DNA from 3 places in the Thermopolyspora sp. NPDC052614 genome. Region 2 is predicted to be linked to each of the others. Evidence: riboswitches for the same ligand, from Rfam matches in the RefSeq annotation. Region 2 holds a riboswitch; each other region holds the start of a gene.
The links. Region 2 has a riboswitch for thiamine pyrophosphate ahead of tenA (thiaminase II). Riboswitches for the same ligand answer to the same signal wherever they lie in the genome.

Region 1: it holds a riboswitch for thiamine pyrophosphate, as region 2 does, so the genes downstream of both, AB0K60_RS32590 (cytosine permease) here and tenA (thiaminase II) in region 2, are expected to answer to the same signal.
Region 3: it holds a riboswitch for thiamine pyrophosphate, as region 2 does, so the genes downstream of both, thiO (glycine oxidase ThiO) here and tenA (thiaminase II) in region 2, are expected to answer to the same signal.

What each region holds. Positions count from the first base shown of each region.
Region 1 covers NZ_JBFATZ010000023.1:48,004-54,326, forward strand. Annotated here, with positions in the region: gene AB0K60_RS32570 (LCP family protein) at 1-106, shown strand, start outside; gene AB0K60_RS32575 (DM13 domain-containing protein) at 419-946, shown strand; gene AB0K60_RS32580 (DNA-formamidopyrimidine glycosylase family protein) at 1,159-2,043, shown strand; gene AB0K60_RS32585 (rhodanese-like domain-containing protein) at 2,090-2,413, shown strand; TPP riboswitch at 2,440-2,566, shown strand; gene AB0K60_RS32590 (cytosine permease) at 2,557-3,930, shown strand; gene AB0K60_RS32595 (methylated-DNA--[protein]-cysteine S-methyltransferase) at 3,965-4,531, opposite strand; gene AB0K60_RS32600 (PAS domain S-box protein) at 4,667-6,323, shown strand, end outside.
Region 2 covers NZ_JBFATZ010000022.1:70,425-76,747, forward strand. Annotated here, with positions in the region: gene AB0K60_RS32135 (LamG-like jellyroll fold domain-containing protein) at 1-2,761, shown strand, start outside; gene AB0K60_RS32140 (hypothetical protein) at 2,857-3,450, shown strand; gene AB0K60_RS32145 (hypothetical protein) at 3,796-4,020, opposite strand; TPP riboswitch at 4,222-4,318, shown strand; gene tenA (thiaminase II) at 4,308-4,997, shown strand; gene AB0K60_RS32155 (nuclear transport factor 2 family protein) at 5,043-5,405, opposite strand; gene AB0K60_RS32160 (DUF1772 domain-containing protein) at 5,478-5,945, opposite strand; gene AB0K60_RS32165 (alpha/beta hydrolase) at 6,272-6,323, opposite strand, start outside.
Region 3 covers NZ_JBFATZ010000004.1:56,487-62,809, forward strand. Annotated here, with positions in the region: gene thiE (thiamine phosphate synthase) at 1-35, opposite strand, end outside; gene AB0K60_RS09865 (Rv2175c family DNA-binding protein) at 13-387, opposite strand; gene AB0K60_RS09870 (FAD-dependent oxidoreductase) at 891-2,075, opposite strand; TPP riboswitch at 2,583-2,693, shown strand; gene thiO (glycine oxidase ThiO) at 2,689-3,993, shown strand; gene thiS (sulfur carrier protein ThiS) at 4,270-4,470, shown strand; gene AB0K60_RS09885 (thiazole synthase) at 4,463-5,218, shown strand; gene pknB (Stk1 family PASTA domain-containing Ser/Thr kinase) at 5,363-6,323, shown strand, end outside.

The DNA.
Region 1 (6,323 bases), on a different contig from region 2:
CATCAACGGCGTCAACTACGCCAAGTGGGACTCGGCCAAGGCCACCAAGCTCTTCGACGCGCTCGCCGCGGACAAGCAGGTGCCCAAGGACGCCCTCGCCAAGTGAGGTCCGGCGGCGCCGGATGACTGTTTCGCCCCGCTCGTGGCGTACGCCGTGAGCGGGGCGAGCCGTGTCCAGGGGCGGACATCGGGTCCGTGCGCCGTAAGGGTTCTGTAAGCCGGATCCCGGATGTCTACAAGTGGGGTGCGGTGCTCTTGTAGGTGACATCACGACCGCCGCGCCGCCGGGAGGTTGCGCCGGCTGCCGGGCGCGGTCGACAGGCACCTATACGCAGGAAGGGAGGGCGGCGTCGATTCCGCGCCGCGCGACATCATGAACTTCAAGGTCCTAGCTCGCAGCCCCATCACCTGGGCGGCCATGGTAGTGATCGCGGCCATCATCGGTGTCGTCCTCTATCTGTTCCAGCCCTGGCGGCTCTTCACCACGGTCGAGGTCAACGAGGCCGAGCCGGGCGTGACCGCGCCGGCCAAGGTGGGCGGGAACGGCGAGGTGGCGTCCGGCGAGAACGACGGCGCGGACGCCAAGCCGGCCAAGAAGACCAAGGAGCTCGCCTCCGGCGCCTTCGTCTCGCACGAGCACTCCACGACGGGCAAGGCCCGGGTGCTTGAGCTGGCCGACGGCAGCCGGGTGCTGCGCATCGAGAACCTCGACACCTCCGACGGGCCCGACCTGCGGGTGTGGCTGAGCGACCAGCCGGTCAAGGAGGGCGCCGCGGGCTGGTTCGTGTTCGACGACGGCAAGTGGCTGGAGCTGGGTCGGCTCAAGGGCAACAAGGGCAACGCCAACTACGCGATTCCGGCTGACGCGGACCTCGACACGCTCAAGAGCGTCACGATCTGGTGCAAGCGCTTCAGCGTCTCCTTCGGCGCGGCGGCGCTCGCCTGAGACGTCGGACCGATACGGCGCCCCTGCCCGCACTGCGGCGTGGGGGCGTCGTGTAGATGGGCGCAATGGTTATCCACAGGCTGTGGATGACTGGTGTGTATCTGTGGGTATCCCTGTGGATAACGTGATCGGGTGCTTGTGACCTGGGACTAAGAGGGGCTTGCGGTGGTCGCCTCGGCGCGGCGGTGGGCGGGCGCGGTTACGGTAGGGATATGCCAGAGCTGCCGGAGGTGGAGTCGCTCGCCGAGTTCCTGCGCGAGCAGGCCGTCGGGCGCACGGTGCTCGCCGTCGAGGTGCCCGCCTTCCAGGCGCTGAAGACGGTCGATCCGCCGGTCACCGCGATCCGCGGCCTCGCCGTGACGTCGGTGGCGCGGTACGGCAAGTTCCTCGATCTGGCCTTCGGCGTGGGCGGGCCGCACTTCGTCACGCATCTGGCCAGGGGCGGGTGGCTGCGCTGGCGGGACGACTTCGCCGGGGTACGGCCGGCGCGGCCGGGCAAGGGGCCGCTGGCGGTGCGGGTGCGGTTCGCGCCCGACGCGGAGGGGCGTTCGCCCGGCTTCGAGCTGACCGAGATGGGCACGCAGAAGCGGCTGGCCGTGTACGTGGTGAACGATCCGCGCGAGGTGCCGGGCGTCGCCACGCTCGGGCCCGATCCGCTCGCCGACGACTTCTCGGTGGAGGCGCTCAAGGGCATCGTGCGCGGCAGCCGTACCCAGATCAAGGGGTTGCTGCGGGATCAGAAGGTCATCGCGGGCATCGGCAACGCCTACTCCGACGAGGTGCTGCACGCGGCGCGGATGTCGCCCTTCAAGATCGCGGGGACGCTCACCGACGAGCAGGTGGCGCGGCTGCACGAGGCGATGGTGACGACGCTGCGCGAGGCGGTGGCGCGCTCGCGCGGGCTGGCGGCCAAGGATCTGAAGTCGGAGAAGAAGAGCGGGCTGCGGGTGCACGGCCGTACTGGGGAGAAATGTCCGGTGTGCGGGGACACGATCAGGGAGGTGTCGTTCGCCGACTCGGCGCTGCAGTACTGCCCGACCTGCCAGACCGGGGGCAAGCCGCTCGCCGACCGGCGGATGTCCCGCCTGCTCAAGTAGGCGCACCCGGGCCCGACCTGGCGGCGCGGGCTGCCAGAATGGCCGGATGAACGTTCCGGAGACCCCTGTTCAGTCCGTGCCCGACGACGCCTACCTGCTCGACGTGCGCGAGCCCGAGGAGTGGACGGCCGGGCACGCGCCGGGCGCGGTGCACATTCCGCTCGGCCAGTTGCCGGCCCGGGTGGCGGAGGTGCCCGCGGATGTGCCGATCTATGTGATCTGCCGGGTCGGCGGGCGGTCGGCGCAGGCGACGGCGTGGCTCAACCATCTCGGGCGCGAGGCGATCAACGTCGGCGGCGGCATGATGTCGTGGGCCTCGGCCGGGAAGGCGATGGTCGCCGAGGGAGGGCACCCCCCTTACGTGGCCTGATCCCGAATGGCATAATCCGGGTAAAAGTTAACAACCGCGGGAGCTCGGGCGGAAACCGGGCTGAGAGGGCGGCTACTTCGCAGGGGAAGTCGTGCCGCCGACCGCCGAACCTGTCCGGATAATGCCGGCGTAGGGAGCGTGTGATGAGGCCTGCCGCCACCAAGGACGAATCTGCCACTTGGGACAAGCGCGACGAAGCACCTCTCACTCTCGATGAAGCACCCCCGCAGACGCTGGGGGTGCTCGACCAGGGCGCCTTCTGGGCGAACCTCGGCGTGAGCCTGCTGGGGTTCTCGGGGGCGCTGTTCCTGCTCAACCCCCTCGGCGACGCGCCGCTGACCTTCACCGCGGCGATGGTCGCGGCCGTGGTCGGCAGCCTGGTGGGCACCGCGATGGTGGGCCTGGCCGCCGTGCCGGGGGCGCAGACCGGGCGGCCGGCGATGGTGCTGCTGCGCGGGCTGTTCGGGGCGAGGCTGTCGTACGTCCCGACGGTGCTCAACATCATCCAGATGCTCGGCTGGGGCGCGTTCGAGCTCTGGGTCATCGCCCAGGGCGCCCAGGCGATCTTCGGGGGCGCGGTGCCGTACGGGGCCTGGGTGATCGCCGCGGGCGTGATCACGACCGCGCTGACCATCAGGCCGCTCGGGGCGATCCGACTGCTGCGCCGGTACGTCACCGCCGGGGTGATCGTGTCGATGGTCTGGCTCACCGTCGCGCTGGTCCGCGAGGGGCCCGCGCTGAGCGGCGGCTCCTGGGAGGCGTTCGCGCCCGCCATGGACTATGTGATCGCGCTGTCGGTGTCGTGGGTGCCGGTCGCGGCCGACTACGCGCGGCATTCCCGGTCGGGCCGGGCGGCGTTCGCCGGCGTGGTCGGCGGCTACACGATCGCGCAGGTCGCCTGCCTCGCGCTGGGCATCATCGCGCTCGCGCTGGTCGCCAACGACGACACGCGGGTGTGGAGCGCGTTCGTGGCGGCGCCGCTCGGCGCGCTGTTCTTCGGCATCCTGGTGCTGCGCGAGACCGACCAGTCCTTCGCCAACGTGTACTCCACGGCGATGTCGCTGCAGAACCTGCTGCCGCGGGTGGACCGGCGAATCTTCTCGGTCGCGATCGGCGTGCTCACCACCGTGACCGCACTGGTGCTGGACGTCAACTCCTACGGCGCCTTCCTGGCCGTGATCGGCGCGGTCTTCGTGCCGATGTTCGCCGTGCTCGTCGTGGACTACTTCGTCCTCGGCGGCGGCGCACGCTGGAACACCGCCGAGGACGCCCCGTCGCGCCTGCTCATGGTGCTTCCATGGCTGCTCGGCTTCGCCACCTGGTGGATGCTCGCGGCCCTGCCCGAGGTGTCCTGGTGGAAGGCGCTGTGGACCGCCGTGCGCGAGGCGATCGGGTTCACCCCGGCGCCGTGGATGAGCGCCGCGGTCGGCGCGTTCCTGGTGGCGTCCCTGGTCACCCTCCTGGTGGGCCTGCCGGCCCGCCGCCGTTCCGGGTCCGTGCGGTCCGAGCGCGGCTGACTCCGGGCGATCAGTCGGCCGATCAGCCGGCCCATTAGCCGACGTCGATGCCCTCCAGGGCCAGCAGGCGGCGCTTGGCCTCGACGCCGCCCGCGTAATTGCCGGGCTTGCCCTCCGCCTCGATCGCGCGGTGGCAGGGCACGATCAGGCACACCGGGTTGGCCACCAGCGCGTTGCCCACCGCCCGCAGCGCCTGGGGCCGCCCGATGCGGGCGGCCAGCTCCCGGTGGGTGGTCACGGTCCCGTACGGCACCGCGAGCATCATCTGCAACACGGTACGCGCGAACGGCGTGGCCAGCCGCAGGTCCACCGAGCCGGTGAACGCGCGCAGCCGTCCCTCGAAGTAGGCGTCAAGCTCGCGGCGCAGCGGGTCGAGCCGCCGCGGATCGGGGCCGATGAACCGGCCGATCTCCCGGCTCACCCGCTCGAAGATCGCGTGCTCGTTCTCGAAGCTGCAGGCCGCGACGCCGCGCGCGGTGACCGCGAGGACCAGCCGGCCGACGGGCGTGTCCGTGGTGCCGAAGGCGATCTCGGGCGGGGTCACGCCGACGTAGCCGGGCGCGGTCACCCGGAGCAGGGCTTCAAGATCTGGTGACGGCATCGCCCACGTCCTCTCCCGCGGCCGGCCCGGGCGCGTGCTCCCACCGCCCCGGCGACCGTCCCACCAGCGTATCGGAGCGGTCTCAGCCCAGGAAAAGCGGCAAGATCAAGGCAGGAGAACGGGCACGATGGGGACGTGGGTGACGAGAGGGTCGAGAGCGCCGACGACGGCATCGCGCGTGCCGTGGTCGCCAGTTCGGCCAACGCGATCGTCGCGGTCGATCGTGATCTGGTGGTGCTGGTCTGGAATCCGGCGGCCGAGCGCATGTTCGGGTGGGCCGCCGAGGAGCTGATGGGGCGGCGGGCGCCGATCGTCCCCGGCGATCTCCTGGCCGAGCAGAACGGGGTGCTGGAACGCGTGCGCACGGGCGGGCGGGTGTCGCTGCGCACCAAGCGCCTGCGCCACGACGGCTCGCTGATCGACGTCGTCGCCGACATCAGCGCGCTGCGCTCGGACGCCGGGGCGCTGCTCGGCTACACCTTCGTCTACCACCTGGTCGAGGAGGACGAGACCGCCCGCGACCACTACGCCCGCCGGGACCGCCTGGTGCGGCGGCTCACCGACGTGGTCGGGGACATCAACGCCGAGCTGGAGCTCCCGGCGGTGCTCGACCGCATCGCGGCGAGCCTCACCGAGCTGACCGGTGCGGACGCGGGCTGCTTCGTGCTGATCGAGGACGAGCGGCTGAAGCTGGTGAGCTCGCACCGGCTGCCCGAGTCGATGCGCGGCGTCACCGGCGACCTGCACACCAGCCTCGTCGGCAAGCTGCTGCGCACCGGCAAGACCGTGCTGCTGGAGAACGGCGACCCCGCCGGGCTCGACGAGCTGATCTGGTCCCGGCTGCCCGGCCTCAACGCGGTCGCGCTCGCGCTCGCCGCCGTGGGCAGCAGGCCGTACGGCGCGCTGTACGCGTTGTTCGCCTCACACAAGGTCGGGCACGTGGAGCTTGAGCTGCTGGAACTGCTCGCCGCGCACGCCGGCATCGCGGTCGGCAACGCGCTGTCCTACCAGGAGGCGGTACGCCAGCGCGCCCACCAGCGGGCGGTCGTGGACGCGTCGGCGGACGGCATCGCCGTACTGGACGAGCATGGGCGGGTGCGGCAGTGGAACCCGGCCGCGCAGGAGCTCACCGGCTTCCCGGCCGAGAGCGTGATCGGCGGGCCGCCGCCGTTCCCGCTGCCGCCGCCGGGCGAGAAGCTCACCACGCAGTTGCCGTCCGGGCGGTGGCTCGACATGGTCAGCGCGGAGATCACCGAGACCTGCGAGGTCGTGGTCGACTTCCGCGACGTGACCAAGGCGAAGGAACTGGAGGAGGCCAAGGACCTGTTCCTCGCCACGACCAGCCACGAGCTGCGCACGCCGATCACGGTGGTGCGGGGGTTCGCCAGCACGCTCGACGCCAAGTGGGACGTGCTGTCCGACGCCGAGCGGCGCGCGGCCGTGCACACGATCGCCGAGCGGGCGAACTCGCTGGGGCGGCTCGTCGACCACCTGCTGCTCGGGGCGCGGGCCGGGGCCGAGGAGCTGCAGATCCGGCTGGAGACCTTCGACCTGGCCGAGCGGGTGCGGGCGGCGACGCTGGGGCTGCCCGCGTTCTCCGAGCGGCACCGGGTGGAGGTGAACATCGCCGACCTGCCGCCGGTGGTCGGCGATCCGCTCGCCATCGACATCCTGCTCGACCAACTGCTGGAGAACGCCTTCAAGTACTCGCCGGACGGCGGGCTGATCCAGGTGGCGGCGTGGGCGGACGACGGCGAGGTCGTCGTGGTCGTGGAAGACGAGGGGGTCGGCA
Region 2 (6,323 bases):
GCGCCTGGGCAGCGGCCTGACACTATCGGCCTGGGTGAAGCCGACCAGCGTTACCGACTGGCGCAGTGTCATCGCCAAGGAACTCACCTCGGGCGAGGGCGTTTCGTACGCGCTCTACGCCTCCAATGGGGTCAGCCCGTCAGGTTGGCTACAATCCAACGGCCGGACCTCACAGATCGACGGATCCGCCCCTTTGGCGACGGGTGTCTGGAGCCATGTGGCGCTCTCCTACGACGGCACCACCGCCCGACTGCACGTCAACGGATCGCAGGTGGCGGAAGTACCGCTCAACGGAGCGCTTGACGACGACGGCGGAGCAGTGACCATCGGTGGAAACAACATCTGGGGCGAGCACTTCACCGGTTTGATCGACGAGGTCCGTATCTACAACGTCGCGCAGTCCGAAGAGCAGATCCAAAGCGACATGAACACCCCTGTCGGAGCCTCCGGTTCGACCCCCACTCCAACTCCAACCCCGACCCCTACGCCGACTCCGACGGACCCGCCCGGCCCCGTGCCTGGACTGGTGGCGGCCTACGGTATGGAGGAAGGGACCGGAACGATGGTCTCGGACTCTTCCGGGCAGAACAACACCGGAATCGCCAGGGACACGAGTTGGGCCGCCGAGGGCAAGTTCGGCAAAGCATTGTCTTTCAACGGCACCACCAGCATGATCACCGTCAGTGATAGCCCATCCCTGCGCCTGGGCAGCGGCATGACACTATCGGCCTGGGTAAGACCGGCTGAACTGACGGACTGGCATACGGTGGTCATGAAGGATCTCTTTGCCGGAGACGGCGCGTCGTATGGCCTGTACGCTTCAAATGGCTCCGTACCTGCCGGCTGGCTATTGAAAATGGAAGACGGAGAGGTGGCAACTCCGGAAGCCACCGGTCCACTAAGGCCAAACGAGTGGAGCCACCTAGCGCTGACCTACGACGGCACCGTCGCCAAGTTGTACGTCAACGGTTCTTTGGCCGGTCAAGCTGCCGCCACCGGCGACATATACGACGACGGCGGTGATCTTCACATCGGAGGCAATTCCGTATGGGGCGAGTTCTTCGGGGGGTTGATCGACGAGGTCCGTATCTACAACATTGCGCAGACCGCAGAGCAAATTCAAACCGACATGGATTCTCCCATTGGAGGCGGCGGCGCATCGCCAGTACGAACCGGAGAGGCTGCAGTTACGATTTCCTCCGCCGTAAAGCTCGAGGTATCTGGATCGGCTGAGGTCGATGGGAGAACCGCTGTAACCACCCGCACACCCCGCTTCAGGGTTTGGAAGAGTGATGCGGGACGGCATTCGTCGAACCTGGAAGTACAGATCATCGAGTCCCCGTCGAAGTCGTCGAGAGGTAAAGGTCTGATCTGGTCGGGTAAGGCCACAGGCAACGAGAAGAAGCCATACGTCGATCTGAAAGTTCCGGTTGGCAAGCTCCGCGCCGAGCAGCACGTGCGCTGGCGGGCCAGGATCGGCACCGACGGCGCTTGGTCACCGTGGCAGAACCTGACCGTCTCTGACAAACGTGCCCCTTCCGCTTCCGCGCGCGCCGCGCTCCCTGCAGCAAACGCGGACTGGCGTGTGACAGAGTGCTGGGAACATGAGCAGGAGGCCAGAACCGGCGAACGGCTGTACCGCCCTGACGGCTATTACGCGAGCCGCATACACTGGTGTGCCATTCAAGAGGTCGCAAGCGGTGATGCCCAGTGGGGTACACGAAGAAGTATGGTTAACGGTATCTTCGCGGACGCCACGATCATTGGAACGGCCGTCGGCAATGGTAAGGACGCGCCTACGCAATACCGGTTCACCCGCTACAGCATATCTGTGCAAAACATACAACCGGTCGGTGGAGTGTACGCCAGGCAAGCCATGATGGCTTTCGGCGCCAAGACCCATAACAGTGCCTGCACAATAACGGGCACCTCGTATGCCGAGGCAAGTTGGCAGGAGTGGCGGGACGGAAAGACTGTCGACTTCACCGTCGTTTCGAATGAGCAGAACGGCGGGGGAATCGATAAGATCGAATACTGCTATCCAAAATTTTACACCAAGATATGGCTCGATGGTATTCCTAGTACGAAACCGAAGTACTACTGGTCGGATGCCAAGCCGCAATCCCGATGCGACTCGGCATCCTACCTCATCCGGCATTATGGCAGCGGTTGCATCTTTGACAAGGTGGCGGCTGTATATGAGACGACAGAGACCCGTCCTGGCCTTCCATGGACCCATATGGGAGACCCCGACAACGTCAACATGGCATATCGAAGCGTCGCATCCCATATTTGGACGGCCCAGCACAAGACGGAGTTGACGCTTCCGGTCAAGCGGGACAAAATAATCCCAGGCCATTGGGCGGTAAGCAGCGAACCCCTCACGCGCCTGGTCAACGGGACCTGGAAAAGGAAGAATAACGAAAAAAGTCGCAAGCGGTGTAGGCAGCTATTCGCAGACTATGATCGAAGGGATGCAGAACTAGGGAAGGGTAAACTCCACAAGGTCTATGAATGTGACGAGTTCCCGTTCCAGTCGACCATGCAAGGCACTTGGGTTAGTGTAGAGCGGGTGAACAGCCCCGACGCTTACGCTTGGTCGATTAGACCTGTATGGCATAAGCGCAACACCGAAGACGGGATTAGGCTCGGCGTCTTCTACGGAACCCAGAGGATCCTAGGAGAGGACGGCAATCGCCGGAATATCACTTATGATCAATACTGGGTAGAGGCGCATGTGCCTGGACAGAATCCGCACTAGTATCTGAGCGGCGTCAGAAGCAATGCCCCCCAGGCTTCGCAGATCAGCCCGTGATCCTGGGGGGCCTCCTGAACAGACGGAAGGTCAATCAGACTATGTTGGATGAGGTCGTCGCTCATTACACTGAGCTGCTGGACCACCTCGGCGAGGATATGGCGTACACGGTGACGATTCCCGACTCCGGGATCCTCGCCATCGATGAGGCCGTACGTCGGATGGGGTTCGGCACCGTCGAACTGCGAGGCCCTAGTGAGCCACACAGCGGTGCCGACCTTTCCCTGTACCAGGTTGGTGCGGGCATCGTCACCTTGAATTGGTCCTTCCCTCTGCCTGAACACAAGCAGGTGACCGACAGACTCGGCGGCGAAGGCTTTCGCCACTGGTATGTGGCCTTCGATATCAATGGCGGCACCACCATGTACGTCCGGTATGGGAACACCGAAGGGAACCTCGAACACCCCGAACCGCTCGACCTGCCCTTCACACCCTGGACGGACCTCCTCGGCCCTTTGGCCGGCTACGCCGACCTCCTCACGAGTGCATATGACAGCGAGGAGGGGGAGGCCACGGTGGACATCGTAGCGGCCTGCCTGACCGTGGTGGAACTGGAAAGCGGCATCCGACTCGATGAGGAATTGATGCACGGTCCACACTCAGTACTGCCGATGCCGACTCCGGAATTCGATTAGTTCCCTTGCCCCGCCGCTGCGAGCCGCTCACCGACGGCTGGAAGATACGCCGGCGGCGCGCGGTGGCCGAGCAGACCGCTTCGGCCTGGTTGGACTGGACCGCGACCAGATTCACTTCGATGGGCCAAGGCGGATTGTCGCCCCCGACCGCACCCTTACCGTCGAGGAGACCACGGCCGCCCGCGACGCCGCCGTCGCCCTGGCCACCACCCGCCTCGGAGCCACCCTCCGCGGCGCCTGACCCATCACGCGGGGCGGCCGACCCTCACCGGCCGGCCGCCCCGCGAGCGGCCGTACCCACCGCCAGACTGTCACCAGGCGACCATCGTCATTTCTCCTCGTCAGTCACGACGAGCAGGTGGGGCCGGGCACGCACTTCCCGCACGAAAGCACGCCCGACTGGACGAGACGCCCGGCCTCCCGCTGAACGGTCAGCCACGGAAGCCCTAGGCGTTCGGCGAGGCCACTGATCGAGTCCTCGGTGTCGGGATGCAGGAGCATCCAGGTGAGGAGTTTCACCTGCGACTCCGAACGGAAGATCGGGAGCAGCGGCGGCGGCATAACCTTCAAAAAACGAAGATTAACCTACACTTATTGAAGAATGCGAGTCTGGCCCGGCTGAAAGGCCAGGTCAGCGTGGCGAACGTGGTCCGGCCTTGGCAGGCGACGCGTCGGCTGCGACGTAACAAGCCGTCTTCGTGCGCGGGCTCTGGGCCGACCCTCGAACCTGGCGCCTGGTCGTGCCCCGGTCGGCGCGCCGCTGTTAGGGTGTGCTGTGACGCGGGGTGCCCGGCATGGCCGGGCTGAGATCAGACCCGTCGAACCTGAACTAGTTAGCACTAGCGGAGGGACGTCACGTGGGAGACGCGGCATTCTGCGACGAGGTGTGGGAACGCGCGGCCAAGCTGGTGCGCGCCATCCACGATCACCCGTTCAACACCGAGTTGGGGGCGGGCACGCTCGACCGCGACCGGTTCGCGTTCTACATCGTCCAGGACGCCCGCTACCTGGTGGCGTTCGCCAAGGCGCTGGCCACGGCGTCGGTGCGGGCGGCGAACCCCGAGGAGGCGGCGTTCTTCGCGCAGGGCGCGCACACGGCGCTGGTGGTGGAGCGGAGCCTGCACGCCGGGTACGTCGAGGAGTTCGGCCTGTCCGCCGAGGACATCGAGGGCATCGCGACCTCGCCGACGTGCCTGGGCTACTCGTCGTTCCTGCAGGCCACCGCGTTGGCCGAGCCGTACCCTGTGCTCGTGGCCGCGCTGCTGCCGTGTTTTTGGGTGTACCAGGACGTGGGCACGGCACTCCTGCAAAGCACCGCCCACATCGAAGATCATCCGTACCGCGCGTGGATCTCCACCTACTCCGACCCGGACTTCGCAGCGTCGGTCGAGCAGGTCAAGAGCATCGCCGACCGTCTCGCCGCGGCTGAAGGCGAGTCACGCGAGGCCATGACGGCGGCGTTCCTCCGGGCCACGGAGTACGAGTGGCTGTTCTGGGACAGCGCGTGGCGCAGGGAGACGTGGCCCACCGCCCGGTGGCTCACCTGACGACGCCTGCCCGCCGAAGCCGCCCGGTCCGCTAATCGTTCCCGTTCACTGCGTGACGGTCCTGGTGATCGAGTCGACGCGGCGGACCCGTCCGTCGGGGGCGAGCCGGGCGAACAGGCAGACCTCGATCCGCACCGTCTTGTCCTTTCTGACCAGGACGGTCATGGTGTAGCGGGCGGCGGCTCGGTCGCCGTCGAGCAGCGTGTCGTGGATCTCGATGTTCAGTTCGCGGACGTTCTTGCGGACCGGTCCGGCGTGGTCGATCAGCCGCTGGCGGTCGAGGGTGATGCCGTCGTTGTGGTATTCGATTTCGGGGGAGTAGTAGCGGTCCAGGATTGTGGCGGCATCCTCCTGGCTGAAGGCCAGCTCGTACGGCATCCGTGTCAGAAAGGCGTGGAAGTCGGGCATTAGATCACCTCAAATGTGCTCATACGGCCATGTCCTCGTGTTCGTTGGTCGCGGCAGTGCGACATGACGTCCTCAGCGAGGTGCGGGCCGTGCGACGACGGCGGCGATGACGATGAGCGCGAAGGCGGCCAGCGCGGTCAGGGTGCGCAGGGCGTGAAACAGCTCCCATCGCTGGAAGAGTTCGGCGTAGTCGGCCGGGGCCGAGTCGGCGGCCCATTCCCGGAACCGGGGGTGCAGCGGGACGTTGCCGAACAGGGTGATCAGCAGCGAGGTCAGCACCAGCGCGCCGGCGGCGAGCGACGGCAGGCGCGGGCGGCGGGCGATCGCCAGGCCGAAGGTGGTGAGGATGGCCAGCGCCATCGCACCCTGCATGATCGGTGCGTTGACGTTCATCAGCGTGGTGTGGAAGGTCAGGCGCACATCCGTCGGGACGGCCCGGAACGTGGGGACCACATTGGCCGCGCCGTACCCGAACGCGCCCGCGAGCAGCCCGGTGGCCAGCAGCGCCGCCCCCTGGATAGATCTGACTGGGAGTCTCATGACGCAATCGTCGTCCGGTCGGCGGTCTCGGGCGTCCCGCGCGGGGAGTGAGCTGTCGCTACCCCACCAGAAGCAGCGGCGGCCGGTCTACGCCGCCGGGAGTAGTCCGCGATACGGCCCCGGAGGGATGAGCGCCGATTCACGTCGTAGTGTGCGGGAACGCGGTTCGATCCGAGGGGGCCGCGGGAGCCTGCCCGACGCCGTGCTCGCCGTGCTCCTCGCGGCGGTGCTCGGCGTGGGCTCGCCGTCGGCGCGTCGTCGGCGCACCGCGCTGCGCCACGGCCGTGCGCTCGCCACAGGCCGGAATCCCCGGCGGCCCACCGCGTTCACTCGCCCGGCGCGTGTTTCCGGAGGAAGTCCCTCGCTACGGCTTGTGCC
Region 3 (6,323 bases), on a different contig from region 2:
TACAGCCGAGCGTCAGAAAGCGAGCGCCTGGGCACGCCGCTTCACTTCGGTGTGCCGACCCGCCCTGATCGCGTCGACCGGCGCTCCGGGCAGGGAGTCGTCGGCGGTGAACAGCCAGCGCAGCGACTCGACCTCGTCGTAGCCGGCGTCGGCCAGCACGGTGAGCGTGCCGGGAAGGCCCTTCAGGATGTCACCGTTCCGGATGAAGACCGCCGGGACCTGCGGCTCTCCGCCTTCACGCCGGACCCCGATCAGCTTCCTGTCCCTCAGGAGCTGCTTGGCGCGCCCGATGCTGATACCGAGACGCGTGGCCACTTCCGACAGGGGGAGCCACTCGCCGATGAGCTGGTCCGTCTCCCGGTCGATCTGTACAACAGAAAGCGTCACGCAACCACAATTACCACGGCCGACCGCTTGTCAAACACCCCCGGCATGGTGCGAGAACGCGCGGCGCAAAGGTTTTACCATGCGCGGATAAAAACGCCGATGGGACCATGAATCGCCCCCGGACATCTCGCCCGTACGGCACCCGTTACCCGCGATGGGTGACGTATCAGCCAGCCCACCAGCAACACGGGACAAAGTGTCCGCACGACGGCGACGGTCGCGACGTACGCCGACGCAGCGCCGCTCCCGGCCCGCCCGCCCTTCTCCACACCGTCGAAAGACGCCACCGGCAGTAACGCCGACGACGCCGACGACGACGGCGACGACGGCGACGACGGCGCTCGCGGCGGCGCGACCGGGCGGCATCCGGGCGGCCTCGGCGATCAGGCCGCAAGCAACGCGGAACCCATCACCGAAGCCCACGGCCCTTCCGACCGGCCGCCGACGGCGACGAACCACGTCGGCCCGTCCGGCCCGCGTCCCCGATGCCCGCTCGGCGAAGATCAGCTCAGGACGCAGTCGCGCAGCGTGGTGTCGGGATCGGAGAGCCGGTCCGGATCGACGCGGTGGCGGGCCTCGATGATGCGGCGGCCTTGGACCAGGTCGCGGGGCCGGTCCACGGTGAGGATCGCGGTGAGGACCTCGTCGCCGGGCGGGCCCGCGAGCCAGCAGACGGCCCACTTGGCGTCGGCGGAGGGCTCGCCGCGCGGCAGCATGCGCGCGCCGACGTGGTGGCCGACGTACTGGACCATGCGGCCGAACTGCTCGGACCAGAAGTACGGCACCGGGTCGTAGACCGCGTCCTCGCCGAGCAGGGTGGCCACGGCCGTGTCGGGCGCGCCGAGGGCGGTGTCCCAGTGCTCGACCCGCATCCGGGTGGAGAAGCGCCGGGACCACCAGGCGGCGCAGTCGCCCGCCGCCACCACGCCGGGCAGGGTGGTGCGCAGGTGGGCGTCGGTCAGGACGCCGTCGCCCAGTTCCACGCCGGACCCGCGCAGCCAATCGATCGCGGGCCGTACCCCGACGCCGCTCACCACCACGTCGGCCTCGACGAACGAGCCGTCGGCGAGCGTGACGCCGCCCTCGTCCACGGAGGCGACCTTCGCCTCGAGCAGCAGCTTGATGTCGGCCTCGGCGTACCAGGGGGTGGTGTAGGCCCCGACGGTCGGTCCGAGGGCCGCCGCCAGCGGCGTCGAGGCGGCCTCGATCACGGTCACCTCGCAGCCCTTCTTGCGGGCGGCGGTGGCGACCTCGGCCCCGATCCAGCCCGCGCCCACGACGGCGACCCTGGTCCGCGGGCCGAGCAGGGCGCGCAGGGCCAGCGCGTCGTCGATGGTCCGCAGCACGTGTTGCGGGCCGCCGCCGGGCAGGCGGATCGGCTTCGCGCCGGTGGCGATCACGAGGCCGTCGTAACGCACCTCGCCCGAGGACGTGATGAGCACGCCCTCACGCAGCCCGGTCGCGACGACGCCGGGACGCACTTCGACGCCGACGGCGTCGAAGTCGGAGTCGACGGTGGTGCTGTCGACCTCGCCGAGCAGGACCGCCTTGGACAGCGGCGGCCGGTCGTAGGGACGATGGGGCTCCTCGCCGATCAGCGTGATCGTGCCGCCGAATCCGCGAGCCCGCAAGGCCTCGACACTTCGTAAGCCGGCCAGGCCGGCACCCACCACAACGACATGATTCACACGCCGACCATAGACGGGGATCCCGGTACACGCTAACCGCGATTGGGTAACGGATCCTCTCACTGTGCCACAAATCGGGTGATGAGGACGCCCACATCCGCACGAATCGTCGGCTGAACGACCGCTCCGCCCCGACCGCGCCGTTCCCGGCCCTTCCCGCCCTTCCTCCTCCGGCGCCCGTGCCGCCGTGACGCCCGTCGCCCCCGCACGTCGCCCCCGCACGTCGCCCCCGCACGTCGCCCCCGCACGTCGCGCCCGCACGTCGCGCCCGGCGACACGCCCTCTCCGGCCTCCGCGGGCGAGCCTCACGGGGACGTCGGAGCCCAAAACGCCGTCCCGAACGGCATCCCGGCCAGGCCGTTTCGCCCAGCCCATGCTCACCTCTCGTGCCGGGACGGCGTCGCCGAACGCCGCATGTCTCCGGGCTGAAACCCGCCGAGGTGAAAATTTCAGCTCGGCGAAGCCCCCGTTCCCAAGGGGCGGGCGGCCGGGAATAGGCTGAGAGCGGAACAAACGCGCGGGAGCCCGGCGAATCGGGCTGAGAGGAGGGCGTGCGGCCCTCGACCGCAGGAACCTGATCCGGGTCATACCGGCGAAGGGAGCGGATACCTGAATGAGTGACATCGGCAACGGTTCCGCGCCGGACGTGCTCGTCGTCGGCGGCGGGATCATCGGCCTCTCCGTCGCCTGGCGGGCGGTGCGGGACGGGCTCACGGTGGCGGTGGTGGATCCCTCGCCCGGCTCGGGGGCGTCCCACGCGGCGGCGGGCATGCTGGCGCCGGTCAGCGAGGTGACCTATACCGACGAGCCGCTGCTGCGGATCGGCCTGGAATCCCTGGCGCGGTGGCCGGCGTTCGCGGCCGAACTCGCCGACGCCTCCGGAATCGACCCCGACCACCGCACGGACGGCACGCTCGACGTCGCCTTCAACGCCGACGACATGGCGGCGCTCGACGCGCTGGGCGCCTTCATGGGCGAGCTCGGGCTCCCGGTCACGCGGCTCACGGGGCGGGAGTGCCGCCGTCTGGAGCCGATGCTCGCGCCGGCCGTACGGGGTGGGCTGCTCGCCGAGGGCGACGCCTGGGTGGACCCGCGACGGGTCACGGCGGCGCTGCTCGCGGTGCTGGACGCCGCGGGAGTGCCGCTGCACCGGGAGCGCGTCACCGGCTTCGTGCTGACCGGTCCGGCCGAGGACCCGACCGGCTGCCGGGGAGTGCGGCTCGCCTCCGGGCGGACCCTGCCCGCCGGTCGGGTGGTGCTCGCCGCGGGGGCCTGGTCGGGCTTCGTGGACGGCCTGCCGCCGGGGATCCTGCCGCCGGTGCGCCCGGTGAAGGGGCAGATCATGCGGCTGAGGTCGCCGCGCCCGCTGCTCACCCGGTGCGTCCGGGGCGTCGTGTACGGCTCGCCCGCGTACCTGGTGCCGCGCGGCGACGGCGAGGTGGTGCTGGGCGCGACCCAGGAGGAGATGGGCTTCGACGAGCGGGTGACCGCGGGCGGCATGTGGGAGCTGCTGCGGGACGCGCGGGAGCTGGTTCCGGGCGTCACCGAGCTTGAGCTGGTGGACGTGGTCGCCCGGCTCCGGCCGGGCACCCCCGACAACCTTCCGATGATCGGCCCCACCGCCGTCGACGGGCTGGTGCTGGCCACCGGTCACCATCGCGGCGGCGTGCTGCTCGCCCCGCTCACCGCCGACACCGCCCTGGCCGAGGACCGTTCCGCCGTGGCGGCCTGCTCGCCGCTGCGTTTCGCGGGCACGGCGTACGGGGGCGGGCACACCGCCGAGATCCACGATCGCGAGGACCGGACGGCGGGCGCTCCCGAAGGGCGCGACGCGCACGTCGCCGCCGGGGATGCGCACGGCTCCGTGCCCGGCCGGGAGCCGCACGATCGGCAGGGAGTGACGAGCGGTCCCGACTAGCGAGCCAAGCGGACAGGCCGGGCCGGACGGGTCGGGCCGGACGGTCGGGCAGGACGGGTCGGACCGGACAGGCCGGACTGAACGCGGCGAGCCCCACGGCCGGGCGGAATGGAACGGGCCGAACTCCACGGCCGGGCGGGAGCGGTACGCCGGACCGGGCGGGTCATCTCGGCGGCCGGAAGGAGCGGGCCGATTGAGCGGGACGGGTGCGCGATTCGAACGCAGGGGACGGGCAGGGGCCCGTCGTCGACAGGGCACGGACGGGTACGGAGCCAGATGCGAATCATGATCAATGGGAAGGTCGCGGAGTTGCCCGAGGGCACCACGGTGGCGCAGGCGGTGCGGGCGCTGACCGGGATGACGACCGGCGTCGCGGTCGCGGTGAACGACGAGGTGGTGGCGCGCGGGGCCTGGGAGACGACGCCGCTGGCCGAGGCCGACCGCGTCGAGGTGCTGACGGCGGTGCAAGGTGGATGAGCTGATCATCGGCGGCGAGAAGTTCTCCTCCCGCCTCATCATGGGCACGGGCGGCGCGCCGTCGCTGGAGGTGCTTGAGCAGGCGCTTGAGGCGTCCGGCACGGAGCTGACGACGGTGGCGATGCGCCGCCTGGACCCGTCGGCGCACGGCTCGGTGCTGGACCTGCTGCGGCGGCGCGGCATCAAGGTGCTCCCGAACACGGCCGGGTGCTTCACCGCGGGCGAGGCCGTGCTGACGGCCCGGCTCGCCCGCGAGGCGCTGGACACCGCCTGGGTGAAGCTTGAGGTGATCAACGACGAGCGCACGCTGCTGCCCGACCCGATCGAGACCTTCGACGCCGCCGAGCGTTTGGTCGCCGACGGGTTCACGGTGCTGCCGTACATCGGGGACGACCCGGCGCTGGCCCGCCGGCTCGAACAGGTCGGCTGCGCCGCCGTCATGCCCCTGGGCTCCCCGATCGGCTCCGGCCTGGGCATTCGCAACCCGCACAACATCGAGCTCATCGTCGAGGCGGCTGGCGTGCCGGTGATCCTGGACGCCGGGATCGGCACGGCCAGCGACGCCGCCCTGGCGATGGAGCTCGGCTGCGACGCGGTCCTGCTGGCGAGCGCCGTCACCCGGGCGCGGCAGCCCGCCCTGATGGCCGCGGCCATGCGCGACGCGGTGATCGCGGGCCGGGCCGCCCGCCTGGCCGGCCGCATTCCCAAACGCCACCACGCCCAGGCATCCTCGCCCACCACGCCCTGAACGAGGGGCCGCGGGCGAGGAGACGGGCGGGGAGACGGGCGGGGAGGTGCGTCCGCCATGAAGGGGTAGGGTAACGGGCACGTATCCGCATCGGTTTCGGGCGTCGGCACGTGCCGGGACGCAAAGCCGCCGTAAACTCCCCACGTGGACACGACGCTTGCGGACCCTCTGGTGGGACGGCTCCTGGACGGGCGCTATCGCGTCGACTCCAGGATCGCCCGGGGTGGCATGGCCTCGGTGTACCTCGCCATGGACGTCCGGCTGGACCGCACCGTCGCCGTGAAAGTGATGCACCGCTCGCTCGCCGAGGACCCCGCCTTCGTCCGCCGTTTCATCGGCGAGGCCAAGTCGGTGGCCAGCCTGTCGCACCCCAATGTGGTGGCCGTCTTCGACCAGGGCACCGATGGTGAGCACGTCTACCTGTCGATGGAGTACGTGCCGGGGCGCACCCTGCGGGACGTGCTGCGCGAGCGGGGGCGGCTGCCCGCCAGGGAGGCGCTGGAGATCATGATTGCGGTGCTGGCGGCGCTCGGCGCGGCGCACCGGGCCGGGTTCGTGCACCGGGACGTCAAGCCGGAGAACGTGCTGCTCGCCAACGACGGCCGGGTCAAGGTCGTCGACTTCGGGCTGGCGCGCGCCATCGAGGGCAGCAACCACCAGACCCGCACCGGCTTCATGATCGGCACGATCGGGTACATGTCGCCCGAGCAGGTGACCGACGGGCGGGCGGACGCGCGCAGCGACGTGTACGCGTCCGGCATCATGCTGTTCGAGCTGCTCACCGGGCAGCCGCCGTACTCGAGCGAGAGCCCGATGGCGGTGGCCTACAAGCATGTCCACGAGACCGTGCCGGCGCCCTCCAGCCTGGTTCCCGACATTCCACCGGCGATCGACCGCCTGGTCGCGGACGCCACCGCCAAGGACGCCGACGACCGTCCGGCCGACGCCGGCGCCCTGCTGGTGGCGGCGGTCGAGGTACACCGCGCGCTTCCCCCGGGCGGTGCCGCGCCGCCTCCCCCGCCGCAGGCGGACGCCGCGGCGCGGGTGGCCGGGCTCCACCAGACCGGCGAGCACTGGACCGGCACCGGGCCGGTCGGCCCCGATC